Regions from separate parts of the Corynebacterium sp. 2571A genome, predicted to be linked through region 3. Evidence: predicted binding sites of a transcription regulator. Region 3 holds the regulator's gene; each other region holds the start of a gene.

Region 1 (7,336 bases), on a different contig from region 3:
ACTTTGCTGAAAAATTTCAGCTAACGGACAGCTGCTAACAACTTTGTTTGCGCCTACGATAACCAGTCAGGAAACTCTCTCTACCCTTTGCAAAAAGGGCCCCTCTCTCAGGAAGCGTTAACCTCATGAAGATTATTCGCCCGCTGGTTGGCACCACCGCCGCCACTGCCCTTGCCCTCGGCCTCTGTGCCTCCCCGGCCTTGGCTGACGAGCCGGCCGTCGAAAGCCCGGCCATCGAAAGCCCGGCCGCCGATCCTAAGGCTGCTGCCGACCTGGAAGAACCGGCCGCCGACCCGGAGATTGCCGACGCCATCCTAGGCGACGAGAACGCTCCCGAGTCCGCGCAGTCCGACGCCGCTACTGAGGAGGCGGAGACCGCCGCGGCCGGCGAGTCCGTCATCACGGAAATCGACCTGGCACAGGAGACCGCCCCGGCGTGGTCCACCAACGCTGACGGCAAGCGCGTCATCAGCCCGTCCAAGATGGCCAGCGGTAAGCAGTGGATGGCCTACGCCCAGGCCAGCTCCTTCAACCGCGAGCACGTCAAGGCCTTCAACGCCACCTCGCCGGCCATGGGCGGGCGCGAAATTCCGCTGGCGGTCATTACCCCGGACGGCAACTTCGACCAGGCCCGCCCGACCTTGTACCTGCTCAACGGCGCCGGCGGCGCGGACCAGGACATGGAGTGGATCAAGCAGACCTACCGCAAGGATGTCGACCCGACCAAGGAAGGCACCCAGGACATGGTGGACTTCTACGTCAACAAGGGCATCAACGTGGTCATCCCGCAGGCCGGCGCCTTCTCCTACTACTTCGACTGGCAGAAGGATCCCAACAGCAAGTACCTCAAGGGCCCGCAGAAGTGGGAGACCTTCCTGACCCAGGAGCTGCCGGGCGCGCTGGAGCAGACCATCAACGGTAACGGCAAGCGCGGCATCGCCGGCATGTCGATGTCCGCGACCTCCGCGCTGGTGCTCGCGCAGCAGCACCCGGACCTCTACGACGCGGTCGGTTCCTTCTCGGGCTGCGCTGCCACCTCGACGGTGCTGCCGCACCAGTTCGTCGGCCTGACCGTCAACCGCGGCGGCGCCACCCCGGAGCAGATCTGGGGAGCCCGCGGCTCTGCCGAGAACCGCCGCTACGACGGCCTGGCTAACGCCGAGAAGCTCCGCGGCCACGAGATCTACGTGTCCGCCAACTCCGGCCTGGTGGGCAAGGAAGACACCGTCTCCCACCTGATGAACCAGGGCGCCGACCTGTCGACCGCGCTGGCCGGGTCCTCCACCCTCACCATCGAGGGCGGCGTCATCGAGGCGGCCATGAACGCCTGCACCCACGACCTGAAGGCCAAGATGGACTCCCTGTCCATCCCGGCGGACTGGAACTTCCGCAACACCGGTACCCACTCCTGGCCGGGCTGGATCAAGGACATCAGCGAGTCCTGGCCGACCTTCGAGCGGGCCTTCGGCGAGAATTAAAACACTAAGAACATAACCAGAAAGAGAGCGCTAGCATGAAGCGACTGAGTACCCTCCTGGCCACCGCAGCTCTGGCTGCCACGGCCACCGCCGTCCCGGCGGCCACCGCAGCCACCCTGACCCCGGCCGACGTCAACGGCGGCGCCCCGGCCTCGGAGGTTAGCGACCTGCAGGTCACCGACGCCGTCGCGAACTCCAAGTGGTACAAGCAGTACAAGGACGACGACCGAGTACTCAAGCTGCAGGCTAGCTCTCCGGCCATGGACGGCCGCCAGATCCCGCTGGCCGTCATCCCGGCGGGCGAACCCAACCGCCCCACCATCTACCTGCTCAACGGTGCCGGCAGCGCCGAGCAGGACGCGGACTGGCTGTCCAAGGCCCAGACCGTCGACTTCTACGCCGACAAGAAGGTCAACGTCGTCATCCCACAGGCCGGCGCCTTCTCCTACTACACCGACTGGGAGCAGACCCCGAACGGCAAGTACCTGCAGGGCCCGCAGAAGTGGGAGACCTTCCTGACCAAGGAGCTGCCGGGCTCCATCGAGTCCCGCCTGCAGGCCAACAACAAGCGCGCCATCGCCGGCATGTCCATGTCCGCGACCTCCTCGCTGCTGCTGGCCCAGCACAACCAGGGCTTCTACGACGCCGTCGGCTCCTTCGCCGGCTGCGCCGCCACCGCTTACCCGATGGAATACGAGTTCCTGCGCCTGACCGTCAACCGGGGCGGCGGCCAGCCGGAGCAGATGTGGGGCCGCCAGGGCTCCGCCAACAACCGCTACAACGACGCCCTGATGAACTCGGAGAAGCTGCGCGGCGCCAAGCTCTACATCTCCTCCGGTTCCGGCCTGGCTGATGAGACCGCCATGCCCAGCTACCTGCAGTCCAAGGGCGCTAGCCAGGCTGAGGCCGCCGTCGGCTCCGCCGTCAACCAGGTCGAGGGCGGCGTCATCGAGGCCGGCGTCAACCACTGCACCCACAACCTCAAGGCCAAGCTGGACTCCCAGAAGATCCCGGCGACCTACAACTTCCGCAACGCCGGCGTCCACAACTGGACCGGCTGGCGCGAGGACCTGGAGAAGTCCTGGGCCACCTTCTGGCAGGCCTTCTACAACTAACGCGGTGTTCTAAGCGCGAGCTGTAAGGCCGGTTTTCGGACTGGCTCCAGGGGCTTCCTGCAAGGGCGGTAGAATTAGCATCTATCATGATGCTTTCTTCTACCGCCCTTTCTGCTGTTTCTGGTTCTCCTGCTGGTCCTGGTTCTCCTGCGGGCTCCGGTGCTGTTGCGGGCTCCGGTGCTGTTGCGGGCTCCGGTGCTGTTGCGGGCTCCGGTGCTGTTGCGGGCTCCGGTGCTGTTGTTGGCGCAGGGTCTGCCCCTAACGCCACCCGGGACCCGTACACCAAGGTTGACTACAACCTGGGGTTTCGGGTGCGTCACTACCAGCTGGAGCTGGACTACAAGGTCGAGCCCAACCTGCTGTCTGCGCAGGCCACGCTAACCATCGAGGTGGGCGAGGAAGACCTGAACGCCCTGCAGCTCGACCTGGGGCCGGCGATGGCGGTACGCCGCGTCAGCTGCCCTGCGGGCCCAAGGGTGGCCCGCTTTAAGACCTCGGGCGGCAAGCTGCGGATTTCGTTTGCCGAGCCGGTGGCATCGGGGGCAGAAATCACGCTGGCAATCCGCTACGGCGGCAACCCGCGGCCCATCGCCAGCCCCTGGGGGGAAATCGGCTGGGAGGAGACCGAGTCCGGTTCCCTGGTCGCCAGCCAGCCCAACGGGGCGCCGAGCTGGTTCCCGTGCGACGACCACCCGAGCCAGAAGGCCACCTTCGACCTCGCCATCACGGCCGACGACCCCTTCACCGTCGTCGCCAACGGCACGCTGGTCGACAAGGCCACGGCGGGATCGTCGCGGACGGTGTGGCACTACCGCATCGATAAGCCTATGGCTACCTACCTGGCGACGGTGCAGGTGGGCGAGTTCAGCGAGTTCCGCCTGGGCCCTAACACCGTGGCGTACGCGCCGGCGAACCTGCGCGAACAGGTGGCTGAGGAATTCGGGCGCCAGCAGGAGATGCTCGATTTCCTGGCCGAGACCTTCGGGCCGTACCCCTTCCCCGACTACCGCGTGGTCGTCACCGAAGACGATCTGGAAATCCCGCTGGAGGCGCAGGGTATTTCCATCTTTGGCTCCAACCACGTGCGCGGCGACCACGCCTTTGAGCGGCTCATCTTCCACGAGCTTTCCCACCAGTGGTTCGGCAACGCGGTGGGCCTTAGCCGCTGGCAGGACATCTGGCTCAACGAGGGTTTCGCCTGCTACTGCGAGTGGCTCTGGGGCGAGCACGCCGGCCAGTCCACGGCCCACGATGCCGCCCACTCCCACTACTCGGTCCTCTCCCGCAAGCCCCACGACCTCCTGCTGGCCGACCCCGGCACCCGCGACATGTTCGACGACCGCGTCTACAAGCGCGGCGCCCTGTTCATCCACTCCCTGCGGCGCCTGCTTGGCGATGCCACCTTCTTCCCCCTCGTCCGCTCCTACCTCGCCGATAACCTGCACGGGAACGTGGTTGCGCAGGACTTCTGGGAGGCTCTGACGGGGGCTGTTAAGGATGCTTCCGGGGTTTCTGTTGCGGACGTGGAGGGCCTCTGGAATCAGTGGCTGAACGAGCGGGAGTTGCCGCGATTCCCGAAGTAGTTGGTGCTGCTGGGAGCTGGTTGATTGGGCCTTGTACGGCTGGGTCTTTGGGTCGTATTTGGCTGGGTTGGCCACCTATTTTAGTTGCGCCTTAAACTAAGCCAGCTCTGCCGAACAGGCACTTTAAAAAATTCGAACATATTTTCTTTTTTACTGTTGACACGGGCTTTTTCTTCGATATACTAGAACACGTAAGCGAATAAAGGTTCTACACGACGGTTCCTTAGGGGGTGACCGCCATGACTGACCAGCACGACGAAATCCTAGCAACGCTCAAAGAAATCTCTGGCTCCATGGAGCGGTTACGCTCCCTGATGAAGAATCCCGAAGACCTGTCGTTTGGACGTCTTCACCGCGGCTTCGAAGCCTTCGAATACGCCTTCAACAACAAGACCGTCATCGATGGCGCCTTCGCCTTCCTCGCTGAACGCGACGACGCCGGCCGCCAGGTCGGCTCATCCAAGGCCATCGACTACCTCATGGCGCGCCTCGGTCTGGACTTTGCCACCGCGCGCGATCGGCTCGAGACCGGCCGTGATCTGTTCAGTCCCCTCGATGAGGCCGCACCCACTCCGGAACCGACTCCCCTGCCCGACGACGTCCAGGCTGTCAGCGATGAGGAACGCGCCCGCCAGCAGGCGGCCGACGCGGAAGCGCAGCGTCGGGCACAGGCGGAAAAGGAAGCTGAGGAGCGTCGCCGCAAGCGCCTCCTGGAGGACGGCCAGACCACTAGCGCCAAGGTGCTCGCGATGATTGAATCGGAGCTCAAACACCTCAACCGGCACGCCACCCCGGGCCACAAGCAGCTGCGCGAGCAGGCTCTGGAAAAGGCAAAGGACACCTCGCTGCACACGCTGCGGGACTGGCTGCGCAAGCAGATTAAGAACGCCAACCTCACCGCCCGTACCCCGGAAGGCACCAAGGATAAGGACGCCGCCTACAAGAAGCGCCGGTTAGTCCTATCCAACCCGGATGCCGACGGAGGCGTGCACGTCCGCGGCTACCTAGACCCCGCCACCGCCGCGCTCGTCAAGAACGCTCTGGCGAACGCACGCAACGCGGACAACGCCGCTTTGAAGGAAAGCGGGCTGGACCAAGAGGACAAGCGCACCTTCCAGGAGCGCAACGTGGACCACCTGCGCTACATCTGCCGGCGCTACCTGTCCTCCAAGGACCAGTCCACGGGCGGCGCCGCGGGCCTTCTGGTCACCCTCACCATGGATGACCTTGAGAATATGACCGGCGAGAGCCGCTTCCCGACGACCGCGGGAATCTCGGTCAGCCCGCTCGACCTTCTCCGCATGGGGCTCGCCGAGCACGACTTCCTCTGTCTCCTCGACCCCCACGGCTTCCCGCTCGAGCTGGCGCGCAACAAGCGCACGGCAAGCCTCTGGCAAAAGATTGCCCTGGCCGCCTCCGAGCTGGTGTGCACCCACCCGGACTGCAACCGGGCCTGGGTTGACTGCGACGTCCACCACGTCATCGCCTGGGCCTTGGGAGGAGATACCGACATCTCCAATCTCACGCTCCGGTGCCGACGCCACCACGTGGACAACAACGACTTCCGGGATGGCGCCAACAACATGGGCCACGCCGACAGGTCCCCCGAGACCAGGCGTACCGGCCACCGGGCCGGGCCGGGGCAACCGCTGCGGTTCAACGAATCGCCCGCGGCCCAGCAATCGTGCGGCCATAAGGTCCGCCACCGGGGTGCTCCACCCACTGGCACTAGTCCCGGACCCCGTGCCGGTTCCGCCTCGGGCGGCGAGGCTCCCCCGCCAGACCCGCACAGCCAGGCTCCGTTGTTTAGTTAAGATGTTGTCCCTGTTCACCCTCCCCTGCCAAGGGCACGCCCGTGTGTCCTGGCGGGGATTCACGCGTGCCTCGGCTCCTGAGGCTTTTGGGGGCTCCTCGGGGCTGTTCGGCACTGTCCGGCACTGTCCGGGGCTGCTTGGGGCTGTTCGGTGCAGCTTGGGTCTACTGGGCTGCTTGGGTCTACTGGGCTGCTCGTGGTGAGAAATTGCGGTGGCAGACTCCGAGGCAACCGCTGAAGTAGGATGGTGACCATTATGTCTACGTTGCTCGTGACCGGCGGGGCCGGCTTCATCGGTTCCAATTTCGTCCGGCTGACCCTAGCGGAAACCGACTACTCGGTGGTGGTCCTCGACAAGCTGACCTACGCGGGAAACCGCGCCAACATCGCCGATCTGGAGGGCGACCGCTGCTCCTTCGTCCAGGGCGACATCGCGGACGCGGAACTGGTCAACCAGCTCATGCGGGACGTTGACGCGGTGGTTCACTTTGCGGCCGAATCCCATAACGACAACTCCCTGCGCGACCCGTCACCGTTCATCCAGACCAACCTGGTGGGGACTTTTACCCTGCTGGAGGCCGCCCGCGCCCGCGGGACCCGCTTCCACCACGTTTCTACCGACGAGGTCTTCGGCGATCTGGAGATTGGGGCCGACACGCGGTTTACGGAATCGACGGCGTATCAGCCATCGTCGCCGTACTCGGCATCGAAGGCGGGATCCGATCACCTGGTGCGCGCCTGGGCGCGGTCCTTCGGCCTGCCCGTGACGGTGTCGAATTGCTCGAACAATTACGGCCCCTACCAGCACATCGAGAAGTTCATTCCCCGCCAGATCACGAACATCCTGTCCGGCCTGCGCCCGAAGCTGTACGGCACCGGGGAGCAGGTGCGCGACTGGATCCACGTCGACGACCACAACCGGGCCGTGATCGACATCCTGGAACGCGGCCGACTGGGCGAGACCTACAACATCGGCGCCGACCAACCCGACACCAGCAACCTGCAGGTCATGGAAACCATCTGCGAATTGATGGGGGCCGACGGCTTCGACCACGTGGCGGACCGCCCCGGACACGACCAGCGCTACGCCATGGACGCGACCAAGCTGCGCACCGAACTGGGCTGGGCCCCGCGGTTCACGGATCTGCGCGCCGGCCTGGAAGACACCATCGCGTGGTACGCCGACAACCGTGACTGGTGGGAGGCCAGCAAGCAGGACGTCGAGGCCGGCTACGCCCGGCAGGGACAGTAGGATCGGCCAGGGTCTAGCAAGCAGGTCTAACAAGCAGGCCTAAAACGTAGATCCAAAACCCAGACCCAAGACCAGACTTAATAACCAGGAACCAC
Region 2 (7,336 bases), on a different contig from region 3:
ATGGAATCCGCCGTCAAGGCGCCGAACGCCGGCACGATTTCCATCAAGGTCGACGCCGGCGAGCGCGTCACCCCTGACGACGTCATCGCCACCATCAACTAACCGCCTCCCCCGCCGCATCCCCCCGGCGCGCGCAGGTGCTGCTTTCGTCTCGGAGGCGGCACCGGCAAGCTGGTTTGGCCAAAGTGCCCTGTAAGCCGGGGCGCGGCACTAGAGTGTTACGCATGCTTTCTCAGACCGTCGCGGCGGGCCTCCGGGACGCCATCTCCCGGGGCGAGTACCAGCCGGGCCAGCAGCTCAGCGAGGTCAAGGTGGCCGCGCGCTTCGAGTGCTCCCGGAATACCCTGCGGGAGGCCTTCGCGCGGCTGACCGCGGAGCGGCTGGTGGAGCGCATCCCCAACCGCGGGGTCTTCATCGCCACCCCGGACCGCGCCTATATCCAGGATCTCTTCCGCGCCCGGGCAGCCATCGAGCCCTCCGGGGTGGCCTGGGGCGATTTCCCCGACGCGGACGCGCTGGTCGAGCTAACCGAGTCCGCCCGCGCTTTCGCCGCCCGCGGCGAGCACCAGGAGGTCTCCAATATCAACCAGCGCTTCCACCGGGCGCTGGTAGCCGCGCTCGGCTCGCCGACGCTGGACGAGCAGATGGGCAACCTGCTCGCGCGCATGCGCCTGACCTTCCTGTTGGTCATCCCCCGCTACCCGCTGCTGCACGCCGATCACATCGACGGCAACGTGAAGCTCGCGGGCCTTATCGCCCGGGGCGAGCGCCGCGCTGCCGCCGATTACTCCCACGCGACGCTGCGCGCCACCTGCGACAAGATTCTGGCTGTGGTTTAAAGCCGCGGTTTAGGGCACCTGGTAGCCCAGGTCGCGGGCGTCGGTGACCAGCATCTGCCCCGGCGCGTGGGTAATGGCCAGGCGGGGTGCCGAGTTCATCACCACCGCCTGCGGGGTCACCCCGCAGGCCCAGAAGACCGGGATATAGCCGGCCGGCACCTCGATGGCCTCGCCGAAGTCCGGCTCCGCCAGGCTATCGATGCCAATCGCCGCCGGGTCCCCCACGTGCACCGGAGCCCCGTGGACGCCGGGATAGCGCGAGGTAATCCGCACGGCATCGGCGACCTGGGAGGCCTTGATGGGCCGCATGGAGACCACCAGCGGGCCGCTAAAGACCCCGGCCGGCGTGGTGGCGATGTTGGTGCGGTACATGGCCACGTTCTTGCCCTGGGCGATGTGGGGGATTTCCACGCCGTTGTCCAGCAGGGCGGTTTCGAAGGTGAAGGAACAGCCGATGAGGAAGCTGACCATGTCCGGGGTGTAGAAGGAGGTGGCATCGGCAGTCTCCTGCGTTAGCTCGCCGTTTTCGAAGACGCGGTAGCCCGGGATGTCGGTGCGGATGTCCCCGCCGGCAAGCAGGTCCGAGGAGTGCTGGCCGGCCTCCAGCACGCCCACGATGGGGCACGGCTTGGGGTTGCGCTGGGCGAACAACAGGAAGTCGAAGGCGTATTCCTGGGGCACGGCCAGCAGGTTGGCCTGCATATAGCCGCGGGCCAGCCCGGAGGTCGTCGGCAGCTGGTGGTGGCGGGCGAAGGCGCGCACCTGGGCCGGGGTCGAGTTCGGGTTAAGCTGGGGGCGATCCGATGCCATGGGGCGGCCTTCCTTCTGAGTCTTTCCGTTGCGCTGTTTGTTCTGCGCTGGTTGCTCTGCGCTGGTTGCTCTGGGCTGGTTGCTCTGGGCTGGTTGCTCTGGGCTGGTTGTTCTGGGTTCGTTGCTCTAGGTTTGTGGTCCTTGGGTTGGTGGGTTCCCTGGGGTACCGGGGCCTAGGACCAGAGGGCGGCGATGCCGCTGAAGGCCATCACGCCGATGAAGATGGTCAGGAACCAGGCCAGGATGCCGATTATGAGCAACCAAGCCGGGTACTTGTAGCCCTGCAGCAGGTCGCGGCGGCGCCAGGCCACCCACATCACGATGGCGAAGCCAATCGGCAGGATGAGACCGTTGATGGCGCCGGCGAAGATCAGCAGGGTCTGCGGGGCGGAGTTCAGGACCACGAAGGCCACGGCGCACACGGCGATGAAGGCAACGGTGGCGAAGTTGCGGACCCTATCGCTGGACTGCTGGGAGGTCACGAAGGACACGGAGGTGTACGCCGCGCCGATGACCGAGGACAGGCCGGCCGCGAACAGGACCACGCCGAAGGCGCGGAGGCCGAATTCGCCGGCGGCGTGCTGGAAGGCATCGGCAGCAGTGTTGTCCTCCGACAGGGTCACGCCGGTGGCCACCACGCCCAGGACGGCCAGGAAGAGCAGCACGCGCATGATGCCGGTGATGATGATGCCGGAGACCGAAGTGTAGGTGATGCTCTTGACGTTCTCCACGCCGGAGTAGCCGGTGTCAATCAGGCGGTGCGCGCCCGCGAAGGTGATGTAGCCGCCCACGGTGCCGCCGATGATGGTGGTGATGACAAACGGGTCGATGGTCTCCGGAGCCACGGTGTTCTTCAGAGCCTCGCCCAGCGGGGGCTGGGAGACAATCGCGACGTAGAGCATGAGCAGGATCATGATGGCGCCCAGGGCGGCCACCAGACGGTCCAGGGCCATGCCGGCGCGCTTGGACAGGAAGATGAAGATGGCAATGGCGGAGGCGATGAGGCCGCCCCAGCGGGCGTCCATGCCCAGCATGGCGTTCATGCCCAGGCCGGCGCCGGCGATATTGCCGATGTTAAAGACCAAGCCGCCGAAGAAGACGAAGGCGGCCAGCACCCAGCCGAGCCCCGGCAGGACCGTGTTGGCCAGGGTGTTGGCGCGCATGCCGGACACGCACAGCACGCGCCAGACGTTGAGCTGGATAGCGATGTCCACGAGGATCGACACCGCAATAGCGAACGCGAAGGCCGCGCCCATCTGGACGGTGAAGACGGAGGTCTGGGTCAAAAAGCCCGGGCCGATGGCGGAGGTCGCCATGAGGAACATGGCGCCGGCCATGGCGCCGATCCCCTTCGAGGCCGGAGACTTCTTCTTGGCGCCCGAGGGGGAAGCTGCGGCATCGGCAGCCGGTTGGGCGGTGCCTGCGGCCTGGGCGGAACCCTGGGCGGGGCCCTGGCTGTCGGCCGGGCTGGCGCTCTGGTTGCTGGGGGCGGGGCCCTGGTTGGAGTCCCGGCCTGGGTTAGAGCCGGCGTGAGAAGTGGATTCGGGTGTCTGTGCACTCATTATTTTCCCTCCGCGATATAGGTCACACGGGTTTGTGATGCGCATCATCTTAGGGGGTTGTTGAACAATATGTAAAGGCGAACCCCACCCGCCTAGCCCCGTGGGCATCGTGGGTAGCCCGGGGGAGGCGGCTGTTGGTGGGCTGGGTGGCTGTTTGGTGGGCTGGGCGGCTGTCGGTGGGCTGGGTCGCTGCTGGTGGCTGTTGGTGGGCTGCTGGTGGCTGTTGGTGGGCTGCTGGTGGCTGTTGGTGGGCCCCGGGGAACGGGCCCGGATGCCGGTACGGTTTACTAGTAGGCATGGAACCCGTCGATCTCGCCGCGCTGGTAGGTACAGAATCACGCACTTACCGATCGCGAAAGGTCACCCCGCAGATGCACAACGCGCCGGTGCACGTGGCCATCGCCATGTGGGACATCCCCTGGAAGTCCGCTGCGGAGGGCAAGCTCAACGGGTGGGTCATTGCCGTGGATGCCAAGCCCGGCCCGCGGTTTGTGCGCACCGGGCGGACCACGGAGGAAGACACCGTGGGGCCGGTGATGCGCGACCTCAATGACGCCATCAGCGGCATCCGCAGCTTTAACGGGGCCAAGAAGAAGGTCTGGTGCAACGTCGGCCGCCGGCGCGGGGCGCTGCGCCTAGAGTTAGAAAAGCAGGGCTACCTGGTCACCGGCAGCTTTTCCGAGTACAACCGCGCCTGCCCCCGAGCCAGCAAGCTACGCACCGTCGAGGAGACCAAGGCCAAGCGCGAGGGCAAGCGCAACGGCCAGTCCCCCAAGCGCAAGCCCACTCCCCCGCCCGCCACGGAAGCCCACTGGTGGCCGCAGTTCTCCGACTTTTCTAACGCTAACGATGCCGCCCCCACCCGCATCGCCACCGATGCCTCCTCCGACACCAACATCAAGGGCGCGTCCTGTTTCGTCGCCAGCAACGGCGACTACCAGCTACTCACTCGGCGCACGAAGGCCTCCACCGACGAGCTGGAGCTCGAGGCCCTCACCCTCGCCCTGAAGTACTTGGTGCACACCGATGCCACCGACGTCCTCATCGAGAGCGACAGCCAGGCCGCCCTGCGCGCCGTCGATTACATCACCGGCCAGGGCAAACTCGGCAAGCGCTGGCGCGGCATCCATCCGGGCGCGCTCTCCCGCTTCCAGCAGGCCTGGAAGGACAACCAGGGGCAGCGCAGCATCACCTTCCGGCGCGTCATGGGCCACTCCGGCGACCCCCTCAACCGCGCCGCCGACAAGATCGCCATCATGGGGCTGCGCGCCATCGCCTACCGCCAAAAGGAGGTCCGCGACACCCTGGCGGAGGGCATCGATAAGGCCCTGCAGGAAGCCGCGAAGGACGCCCACAAGCGGGCGGCGTCGCGCCTGCCCGAGTCGGTGACGCGGGGTGCTGGTGGCTCTGGTGCTGGTTCTAGGTCTAGGTCCGGGGCTGGTTCAGGCTCTGGCGCGCGGAATAAGCGGCGTCGGGGCGGGCGACGCGGGGGACGTCGTCGCAGCGGACGCCGGCGCGGCAGTCCGGGCGCGGGTTCTGGGGCCTAGTTTTTGGGGGCTTGCTTGGGGGCCGCTTGAAGGCCGTTTGGGGGCCGTTTGGGGCCGTTCAGGGTTAGTCGGGGCGGCCCTCGAGGCGGTGCCGGAGGCGTCGCCAAGCGATGCGCAGCGCGGAATGCGGCGTCGCGGCGAGCTCGCGGGCATAGTTTTGTAGTTTGTGGCCGTGCGGGGTCGGGGCGGCGACCGTGTGGATGGGAATTTTGAGGTGCCAGGCCCAGAGCCGGGTGCGCAAGATGTGGAAGTTGCTGGTGACGACGGTCATCGTCGAGCCCGGGGGCAGCAAGCGCGCGGAGTTTTCGAGGTTTTCGTTCGTGCTGGTGGCCAGGGGTTCGAGGAGGATGCGCTCCGGGTTGATGCCGTGGGCGGTGAGGTAGTTGTGCATCGGGAGCGCTTCCCCGTGCCCGCTGACCACGATGGGGGCTTGGGGGTGCGCTTGGGCGAGGCGGGCGGCGGTGATGAGACGTGCGCGGAGCAGCGGTTCGGGGCGGCCGGCGGTCGTGCGCGAGCCAAGGACGACGATGGGGGCCGTCGGATCAAGCGTGGGTCGCCCGGAGGCTTTTCCGCCGTCGTTTCTGAACATAAGAATTAGGATACTTGAGGGCATTAGCCGTCCTGTTCGGCGCCGTATATGCCTATTGCTGCCAGAGGTTACCCCCGTTTTACTAACAATGTAACCATCTAGAACAAAGTTGTGCTTTAGGGGTTGCGTGGGGTGGTTGGTTGAATAGGATTGAAGGCGTAAGGAACAAAGGTTCGAGCACCTCAAGGGGGTGAAGATCATGACCAAAGCAACTCAATCCATTGCCGAATGTGTAGCCGAAATCGAACAGGCATACTCACGCCTGCACGCCGCCGTCACGGAGGTGGACTCGGTGTACTTTGGTGAGATCTACCCTTATTTCGAGAAGCTCGCTGCCCTCTCCGGCACCATCACTACTATCGATGCCGCATTTGCGTTCATCGCCGAACGCGACGACGCTGGCCGCCACGTCAACTCCACGCGGGTGATGGACTACCTGATGAACCGGCTGGGGCTGTCCTACGGGGAGGCGAAGGACCGGCTCCGCAACGGGCAGACCATCTTCGGGACCGCTCCCCTGTTAGATCCGCCGCCGTTGCAGGATCCGCAGGAGGATGCTGCAGACTCTGGGGATTCTGGGGAAACTGGGGAAACTGGGGAAACTGGGGATTCCGCGGAGGATGCTCAGGCGGCAGAAGAACGCCGAAAGCATGCCGAGGAGCGCCGCAGGAAGGCCGAAGAAGAGGCTCGTCTCCGCAGGGAGCGCGAGGAAAGGGCCCGCGCTGAGGCGCAGCGCAAGCTGCGGGAGAAGGAAGCGCTCCGCGGCCGCTACCTGGCCATCATTGACCGCGAGCTCAAGCACCTCAACGCCCACGCCACCCCGGGGCCGAACGAGCTGCGCAACAAGGCCATCGACGAGGCGAAGAAGCGGAACCTCAAGGACTTCGCCCAGTGGCTGCGCCGCGAGGTCCGTGCGGCGAATGCCCGCAGCCGGGATCCCTTCGGCAACCGGGACCGGTTTGCCGCCACCCGCAAGCGTCATTTGGAGTTCAGCCCCGCGGACGCCGACGGTGGCGTGCACGTGAGCGGTTACCTGGATGGCGCCACCGCGGCGCTGATGAGCCAGGCGTTTGCACCCGCCACGCGTCCGGGCACCCCGGACCTGCCGCCGGAGGAGGACAAGCGCAACTACCGTCAGCGGATGGCAGACCAGTTCACCGCAATTCTGCAGGAGTACCTCGGCTCGCGCGAGAAGGCGCACCCCGGCCTGGGCTCCATCATCATCTCCGGCACGGTCGATGACTTCGAGAACCTCAAGGCGGATTCCCTGCTGCCGACCAACACCGGGCACTCGCTGACCCCGCTGGACATTATCCGGCTCGGGGCCGCGGCTAGTGATTACCTCTGCATCATGGACTGCGAGGACTTCCAGCCGCTGGCGCTGGGGCGCTCGAAGCGGACGGCGAGCTTCATGCAGAAGCTGGCGCTGATTGCCTCCGAGCTGGTGTGTTCCCACCCCGGGTGCGACCGGGCCGCCAATGCTTGCGATGTCCACCACCTGCAGGCCTGGTACTACGGCGGGGTCACCGACATACACAATCTGACCTTGTTATGCCGCTCCCATCACGTCAACAACAACGACAGACAAGATGGCAGAGGAAACATGGGCCATGCGGCCAGGGATCCGAGAAGCGGAAGGGTCGGGTTCGTCAGGCCCGGAAGTAGCGACGTCGAATGCAATGAATCAGTCGCCGCTCAAGAGGCCGCCGGGTATAAGCTCCGACGGCAAACCGCGGCCGCTAGTTAAAGCGGCGTAGTTAAGACGGCCTAGTTAAAACGGTAGCGAATGCCGGTAGTGGATACTGGAAGTGGATCCTGCCCGCGGCAAGGTCAGTGAGATCCGTGCTAGTCACCCAGCAGTTTCCGGCGGAGGTTTGCGTCCTTTTCCTCCACGGAATCTGCCATGTCCTGCTGGTATTTGCTCATCTTCTCGATCAGCTGGGGGTCGCCCGCGCCCAGGATCCGAACCGCCAGGAGGCCGGCGTTCTT
Region 3 (7,336 bases):
GCAGGTAACCGGCGAGTGCGGAGTCGCCGGCGCCGACCGTGGAGACGACCTCGGCGGCCGGGGGCGTGGCCACCCAGGCCCCATCCGCGGTCACGAGTACCGCGCCGGCACCGCCCAGGGTCACCAGGATTTCGGCCACTCCGCGCTGCACCACGGAGCGGGCAGCAGCCACGACTCCAGAATAATCGCCGCCCGCGGCCTGCTCCTCGAGGGCGAGTCCGTCTTCGCCGGCGAGCTGGCCGAGCTCGAAGCCGTTGGGCTTGAGCAGGTCCGGTGCGGCCGCCTCCAGGTTACGGGCGATTTCCAGCATCGGCTGGTCAGAGGTGTCTACCGCTATCCGGGTCCGCGGGGAGGCGCTGCGCAGGGCCTTGATGAGCGAGGAATACCAGTCGGTCGGGCAGCCCGGCGGCAGGGAGCCGGCCAGGACCACCCAGTCCGCGTTGGCCGACAGGGCGCCCAGGCGCTGGATGATCTCTTGCTGGACCTCCGGGCCTACCAAGGGGCCGGGGCCGTTGATCTTGGTGGTGTCACCGGCCGGGTCGGTGATCGTCGTGTTCACGCGGATGGTCTGCTCGAGGGGTACCGCCTCGTAGGGCAGGGAGGCCTCCTCAACCAGGGAGAGGAAGAGGTCCGATGGGCCGGCCGGAAACAGCGCAACGGTGGGGTGCTCCGCCAGGTAGGCGGCGTGGGTGACGTTGATCCCTTTGCCGCCGGCGACTTGGGAGACGGACCGGGCGCGGTGGACCAGCCCGGTGGTCAGCGGTTCATCGAGGGACAGGGTCGCGTCGATGCTGGGGTTAGGGGTCAGCGTCAAAATCATAGTGGGTGGGCTTCCTCCGGCGGGCGCTTCGACCATGCGTTCCGCGTTTCACCGCTAGTTGTCCTTAACCGCCGGCGCAGGGCACAGGGCGGGGTGGGACTAGGCGGCGGGTCGCGGCCGAGTGGTCGAGGGGTCAATGTCAACGAGCTGTAACGCGTGACAACGTTTGCAGACGTTTACTTCGTATTGTTGCCCGATTATGCCCGTATGTCAATGGGTATATGTGGTTTTTCGTGGGTCTCGGTAGACTAGGCGGAAAGTTGTTCTCTTGCGGAGGCTGCTAGGGCCACCCCGAGTCTTGTTCTGCGGGGCCGAGGCGGCCCCGGGCCGGCTCCGGAAGAGCTGCAGAATTTGTATCTAGTGAGTACTGGCGAGCCTGAGTAGGATTGCCTTCACAACGCGTATATCGATCTTGTCTACTTAGTCTTTAGACGTAGGGAGAAGTTTTACATGACCAACACCGACAACACTGGCAGCTTGGCGGACACCACGTCGGCGAGCGCTGCGGCTAACGAAGCCGGACAGCGGGGCACCATCGCGGGCACCGGTGTGGTGGCCGGCGTCGCCTACGCTCCCGCGGTGTGGGTACGTCCCCGCCCGCAGCTGCCGCAATCCGGCGAGGCCATCGTCGCAGAAGGCCAGCGCGAGGCCGAGTTTGCGCGCTTCCAACAGGCCGCGGAAACCGTCGCGCAGCGCCTCGAGGGCCGGGCGGCAAGCGCTGAGGGCCACGCGGCGGAGGTCCTGAAGGCCACTGCCTCGATGGCGCGGGACAAGGGCTGGCACAAGACGGTGCGCAAGAACGTGCGCGGCGGCAATGGCGCGGAATACGCGGTCGTCGCCGCCACGGACAAGTTTGTCTCGATGTTCGAATCCGCCGGCGGCGTCATGGCCGAGCGCACGACGGACCTGAAGGACGTGCGCGATCGCGTCATCGCGGAGCTGCGCGGCGAGGACGAGCCGGGCCTGCCCTACGTCGAGGGCGAGGCCGTGCTCCTGGCCGACGACCTGGCGCCGGCGGATACCGCGACGCTGGACATCGACCGGATCAAGGCCCTGGTGACCGAGCTGGGCGGGCCCACCAGCCACACCGCCATCATCGCGCGCCAGCTGGACATCCCGTGCATAGTGGCCACGGGCGCGAAGCTGCGCGAGCTTTCCGCAGGGCAGTGGCTGTTCGTGGACGGTTCCCGCGGGCTGGTCGAGACCGGCGCGGACTCCGAAAGCTCGCGGGCCGCCGTGGCCGAATACCAGGCCAAGGCCGCCAAGATCGCCCAGTGGGAAGGCCCGGCGCAAACCAACGACGGCTACCGCGTGCAGCTGCTGGCCAACGTCGCCGACGGCAACGCCGCGCGGCTGGCGGCCGGCACCCAGGCCGAGGGCGTGGGCCTGTACCGCACCGAGCTGTCCTTCCTCAACGCTTCGGAGGAGCCGAGTGTCGACGAGCAGGCCCAAATTTACGCCAAGGTCTTCAACGCCTTCGGCGACCGCAAGGTCGTCGTGCGCACCCTGGACGCCGGCTCGGACAAGCCTATTAGCTACGCCACCCTCGATGACGAGGAGAACCCGGCGCTCGGCGTGCGCGGCCTGCGTATCGCCCGCGACAACGAGTCGCTGCTGACCCGGCAGTTGGACGCCATCGCCCAGGCCGCCGAGCAGCGCCCGGAAGGCGCGCAGACCTGGGTCATGGCGCCGATGGTGGCTACCGCGAACGAGGCCCGTTGGTTCGCCGGCCTGTGCCGGGAGCGCAACCTGATTCCGGGCGCGATGATTGAGGTCCCCGCCGCCGCCCTGATGGCAGACACCATCATGCCGCACCTCGACTTCGTGTCCATCGGCACGAACGACCTGACCCAGTACACCATGGCCGCGGACCGCCTGTCGCCGCAGCTGGCGTACCTGACCGACCCGTGGCAGCCGGCCGTGCTGCGGCTTATCCAGCACACCTGCGTGGTCGGCGGCGACAACAACGTCCCCGTCGGCGTCTGCGGCGAGGCCGCCGCGGATCCGATGCTCGCCGCGGTGCTCACCGGCCTGGGCGTTAACTCCCTGTCGGCCGCCTCGACCGCCGTTGCCGGCGTGGGCGCGCAGCTAGCCGAGCTGAGCTTTGAGGACTGCCAGAAGATCGCAGCAGCGGCCGTGTCCTGCGAAGGCCCCTCTGAGGCCCGCGAGAAGGTCCGCGAGCTCATCGAGGAATTCTCCCGCCCCGCGGCGGACAACTAAACGCCGCCGAAAAACATCACACCCGGCCCAGGCCCCGCTTTTCAAGTTGCGGGCCTGCGCCGGGTGTTTGGTATGTGGGGGAAGGGAGGGAAAGGCCCTTCTTTAAGCGTCGGCGGTGACGACCGTGATTTCGCGCTCGCGTAGCGCGTCGACGAAGCTTTGCGGTGCCGCCGAGTCCGTGATGACGACGTCGATGTCGGAGATCTTGGCAAAGCTGACCAAATAGTCGTTGCCCAGCTTGGAAGAGTCGCACAGGACAACGACCTTGCGGGCGTTGGTGACGAACGCGGCCTTGATGGCCGCCTCCTGCGCGTCCGCCGTGGACAGGCCGTGGTCCAGGGTCAGGGCGTTGGTGCCGATGAAGGCGACGTCGGCGCGCAGCAGCGCCATGGTGCGCAGGGCGGTGTCACCGACTACCGCCTGGGTAATGCCGCGTACCGTACCGCCCAGCAGCTGGACGTCCTTGATGCCGTTATTAGCCAGGGACAGGGCAATGGGCAAGCTGTTGGACACGATGGACAGCTGGTTGGCCAGCGGGCTGGCGGCGATCAGGTCGCTTAAGGCATTCGTGGTGGTGCCGGCGTCCAAGAAGATGCTGCCTGGGGTCTCGGGGAGGAACTCGAGGGCGGCCTCGGCGATCGCGGACTTTGCCCCCGTGGCCGAGCGCGAGCGCGTGTCGAGGGTGAACTCGGCGGTCTGGAAGGTCTGCGAGGCCACCGCGCCGCCGTGGACGCGGTGCACCACGCCTTCCCGGTCCAAAACGGCCAAGTCGCGGCGAATGGTTTCTGCGGTGACGTTGAATTTGTGGGAGAGTTCCGTGACATTGACGCGTCCCTCGACGGCGGTGAGGGACGCAATCTGCCGACGGCGTTCTTCTGCATACATGGGGGTAGTTCTCCTCGGTCCGTGGGTACGCACGCTGATGGGTTAGCGCACACGGTGAAATGGGTCTACTCAAATTGTCTCAGAAAAACCGCGTGGGCAAACACAAACAGAACAACCCAAGCGCCCGATTCTTGGGCTGCTTGGGTATCTCTTGAGGTAGATCGGACAAACCGGACCCGGGATCACACACACGGCGTGAGATTTTGCATGCCTGATTACCTCAGAAAGGGGGAATAACGCGGGATGTTCCGGGGAATTAAAGCTTGCGCATCACGGAGACGACCTTGCCCATGATTTCTGATTCGTCCCCGTTGATGGGGGAGTAAGCGTCATTGTGCGGCAGCAGCCAGACGCCGGTGGAGTCGCGGTGGAATTCCTTGACGGTTGCCTCCTCGCCGTCCAGTAGGGCCGCGACGAAGTCGCCTTCCTCGGCCGTGGACTGCGAGCGAACGATGACCCAATCCCCGTCGAGGATGCCGGCGTCCCGCATGGAGTCGCCTACGACCTGCAGCATGTAGAGGTCCCCGCCGCCGACGACCTCGTCCGGCATGGGGTAATAGGTGTCGATGTTTTCTTCGGCCGTGATGGGGGTCCCGGCGGCAATGCGCCCGACGACGGGGATGTAGCTGACCTGGCCCGCGTCCGGCGGGGTCTGGGGGAGCTCGGCGGACTTGCTGGCCTTCTCGGCCTTCGCGTCTTCCTTCTCAGTGTTGAGGTGGCGAACGTCGACCGCACGCGGCTTGTTGGGATCGCGCCGCAGGAAGCCCTTTTCCTCCAGCTGCTTGAGCTGATAGGCCACCGAGGAGGTGGACTGGAGGCCGGCCGCGTCACCGATCTCGCGGATGCTCGGCGGGTAGCCGCGCAGGAGCACGGCGTCGTGAATGACCTCGAGGATGCGCCGCTGGCGGGCACTCAAGGAGTCCAGGGTGGGCTTCTGTGAGGATTTGCTGGGTCGGGCCATGGTCTTTAACTCTCCAAGTTGGTTGGCAGGTCGGATAGTCGGTCACAGGCACTGCGGGCCCGCGTAAATTCCTACCTTCATTTCTAGCACGAAAAGTACAAATGTTCGAGATCTTCGACCGCGCGCTAGACAAACTCTGGGAAGCCTGCTATAAATCGAACACAGAACCTAATTCGAACATTCGAACGAAGAAAAGCCGGCGCCATGTCGGGGTCCAGATTTAGACTCGGTGGCACCAAGAAAGGAAAGATTACTATGACTCTCGCATTTGATGACCGCCGTATTGCTAACACCGAACATGCAGCTTACCGCTCCGGCGCCCTCGCGCCTTCCGTGGTCCCCGCGGCCGCGGTGTGGGAGCCTTCCGCCCCCTTTTCCGGAAACCGCAACCCCAACGCCGGCTGGCCGGGAGGCGGGCCGGCCGGCACGAGTGAGCGTTATTCTCGAACCCTCACGCTAGATAATCGAACAGACCGTCGTTCGCAGCCCGCGTTGAGTGCCGAGGATTTCGCAGGGCAGCCGCGCGGCGCCGTTACTGAGCAGGCGCGCCAGAAGGGCAACTACGCGCTCGGTGCTGTGTTCGGATTCGCCGTCTTCCTGGGCACGTTGGCGGCGGGCATGGGCCTGGTCGACGGCACGGATGCGGCCGGTTCCCTGGGCACGACGGACAGCGCCGTGACCCAGCAGGCGACCCTGAACTAGTAGGCGGGCTCGCCCGGCCGGTTGAGGCGCGCTCCGGCGCAGTAGACTGGTAGCGCATCCGCTTTATCTGCGGTGGCGGATTGAGCCGGAAAGCTAGAAAGATACGGGGAGCGAGCCACATTGTATTGCCCATTTTGTCACCACGAGCAGTCACGCGTTATTGATTCCCGCGTCGTTGACGCGGGTGCGTCCATCCGCCGCCGGCGCGAGTGTTCTTCGTGCCGGGGCCGTTTCACCACGGTCGAAAAGGCGGTGCTGTCCGTGGTTAAGCGCAACGGGCTGTCCGAGCCCTTCAGCCGCGACAAGCTGATCCGCGGCGTGCGCCGCGCCTGCCAGGGCCGCGACGTCTCAGACGACGCGCTCAAGCGCCTAGCCCAGGAGGTGGAGGAGACCGTGCGCAGCCACGGCAGCTCCCAGATCAACGCCAACGATATTGGCCTTGCCATCCTCGACCCGCTGCGCGACCTCGATGAGGTGGCGTACCTGCGCTTTGCCTCCGTGTATAAGTCCTTCGACAGCGCGGACGATTTCGAGTCGGAGATCCGCCTGATGAAGCGCCGCGACCGCAGCAGTTTTTAGGCTCCCGCTGCCGCGCTAGGCTAGCTTATCGACCGCCTTTTGGATGCGCCGCAGGGACACCGCGTGCGCGGTGCCGAGGCGCTGGGCGAACAGGGAGACCCGGAGTTCCTCGATCATCCAGTAGATCTCGCGCACCGCCTTGGTCTTGGAGCGGCCGGCCGGCAGGGAACGCAGGCGATTGTTGAGGTAGGCCTTGGCCTCTTCGACCTCGGCCTGGCGGTCCGCGTCCTTGTCCGGATCCAGGTTCATCTCCTCCAAGCGGATGCGCACGGCCTGCAGGTAGCGCGGCAGGTGCCGCAGGTGCTCGATGCCGTTTTTCGTGATCGCCTGCGGGGGAAGCAGGAAATCCAGCTGGGCGCGAATGTCGTCAATGGCCGGGCCGGTCCACTTGTTGAGCTCGTGGGTGACGCGGCCGTATTCGACCAGGCCCGGGGCGATGGCGACGACCATCTGCCGCACGCGCCCGGGAACCGCCGGGGCAACCTTTTTGCGCAGCTGGTCGAATTCCTCCGGGGAGCGCACCGGGCCGCCGGCCTCCAGCATGAGATCGCGGATGGCGGCCACGCGGGCGTCGGAGACCAGGCCCTCGGCGCCGCCGTGCGGGTAGTTGTCGATGGCCACGCGTTGCTGCAAGGGCAGGCCCTTGACCATGGGGCGCGGGTTGACGGTGATCTCGCGCATGAGCAAGGTCAGCGTCGTGGTCAGCATGGCGGCATCGGCCGCGGCCTTGGTGGGGTGGACCTTGACCTCGACTCCGTCCTTCGTGGCGACCAGCGCCGGGTAGGCGGTGACCTCGTGGCCGTCCACCGTGGTGCGGATCTCGTCGTCGATGTCGCCCAGGTTATCGGCGCGCCATTCCTTTACCGCGGGTGAGGAGGAGGTGCGGCTGGCCTTGGCCACGGAGGAGCGGATGGAGCCGGCCTGGCGGTGCACCAGCGCGGAAAGATCGCGGTCGGAGTCGATGACCTTGCCCCGCTTATCGATGGCCGCGTAGTTCATGCAGAGGTGGTCGGGCAGCGTCTGCGGGCGGAAATCCACGGCGTTGATGCCTTGGCCGCCGAGCTCGCGCAGGACATCGGCGAGCTGCTCCGTGATCGGGCTCGCGTAGGGGACCAGCTTGTCCAGGGCGCGCTCCGCGAACTCCGGGGCGGGCACCACCGTGCGCCGCA

Evidence for each region. The regulator LexA, encoded in region 3, represses DNA repair genes until DNA is damaged. The targets are predictions, from matches to a motif close to CGAACANNTGTTCG.
Region 1: the regulator LexA is predicted to act here: its motif matches at 4,310-4,323, upstream of QQS53_RS01150 (DUF222 domain-containing protein).
Region 2: the regulator LexA is predicted to act here: its motif matches at 5,510-5,523, upstream of QQS53_RS02560 (HNH endonuclease signature motif containing protein).

What each region holds. Positions count from the first base shown of each region.
Region 1 covers NZ_JASTTE010000001.1:212,970-220,305, reverse strand. The annotation lists gene QQS53_RS01165 (alpha/beta hydrolase) at 126-1,478, shown strand; gene QQS53_RS01160 (alpha/beta hydrolase) at 1,514-2,593, shown strand; gene QQS53_RS01155 (M1 family metallopeptidase) at 2,680-4,176, shown strand; gene QQS53_RS01150 (DUF222 domain-containing protein) at 4,416-5,990, shown strand; gene rfbB (dTDP-glucose 4,6-dehydratase) at 6,243-7,241, shown strand.
Region 2 covers NZ_JASTTE010000001.1:516,889-524,224, reverse strand. The annotation lists gene QQS53_RS02590 (acetyl/propionyl/methylcrotonyl-CoA carboxylase subunit alpha) at 1-102, shown strand, start outside; gene QQS53_RS02585 (GntR family transcriptional regulator) at 225-839, shown strand; gene QQS53_RS02580 (putative hydro-lyase) at 849-1,649, opposite strand; gene QQS53_RS02575 (NRAMP family divalent metal transporter) at 1,823-2,986, opposite strand; gene QQS53_RS02570 (RNase H family protein) at 3,508-4,758, shown strand; gene QQS53_RS02565 (YdcF family protein) at 4,823-5,347, opposite strand; gene QQS53_RS02560 (HNH endonuclease signature motif containing protein) at 5,547-7,094, shown strand; gene purE (5-(carboxyamino)imidazole ribonucleotide mutase) at 7,193-7,336, opposite strand, start outside.
Region 3 covers NZ_JASTTE010000004.1:8,645-15,980, forward strand. The annotation lists gene QQS53_RS08755 (1-phosphofructokinase family hexose kinase) at 1-820, opposite strand, end outside; gene ptsP (phosphoenolpyruvate--protein phosphotransferase) at 1,271-3,040, shown strand; gene QQS53_RS08765 (DeoR/GlpR family DNA-binding transcription regulator) at 3,143-3,925, opposite strand; gene lexA (transcriptional repressor LexA) at 4,182-4,886, opposite strand; gene QQS53_RS08775 (hypothetical protein) at 5,142-5,588, shown strand; gene nrdR (transcriptional regulator NrdR) at 5,709-6,167, shown strand; gene hrpA (ATP-dependent RNA helicase HrpA) at 6,183-7,336, opposite strand, start outside.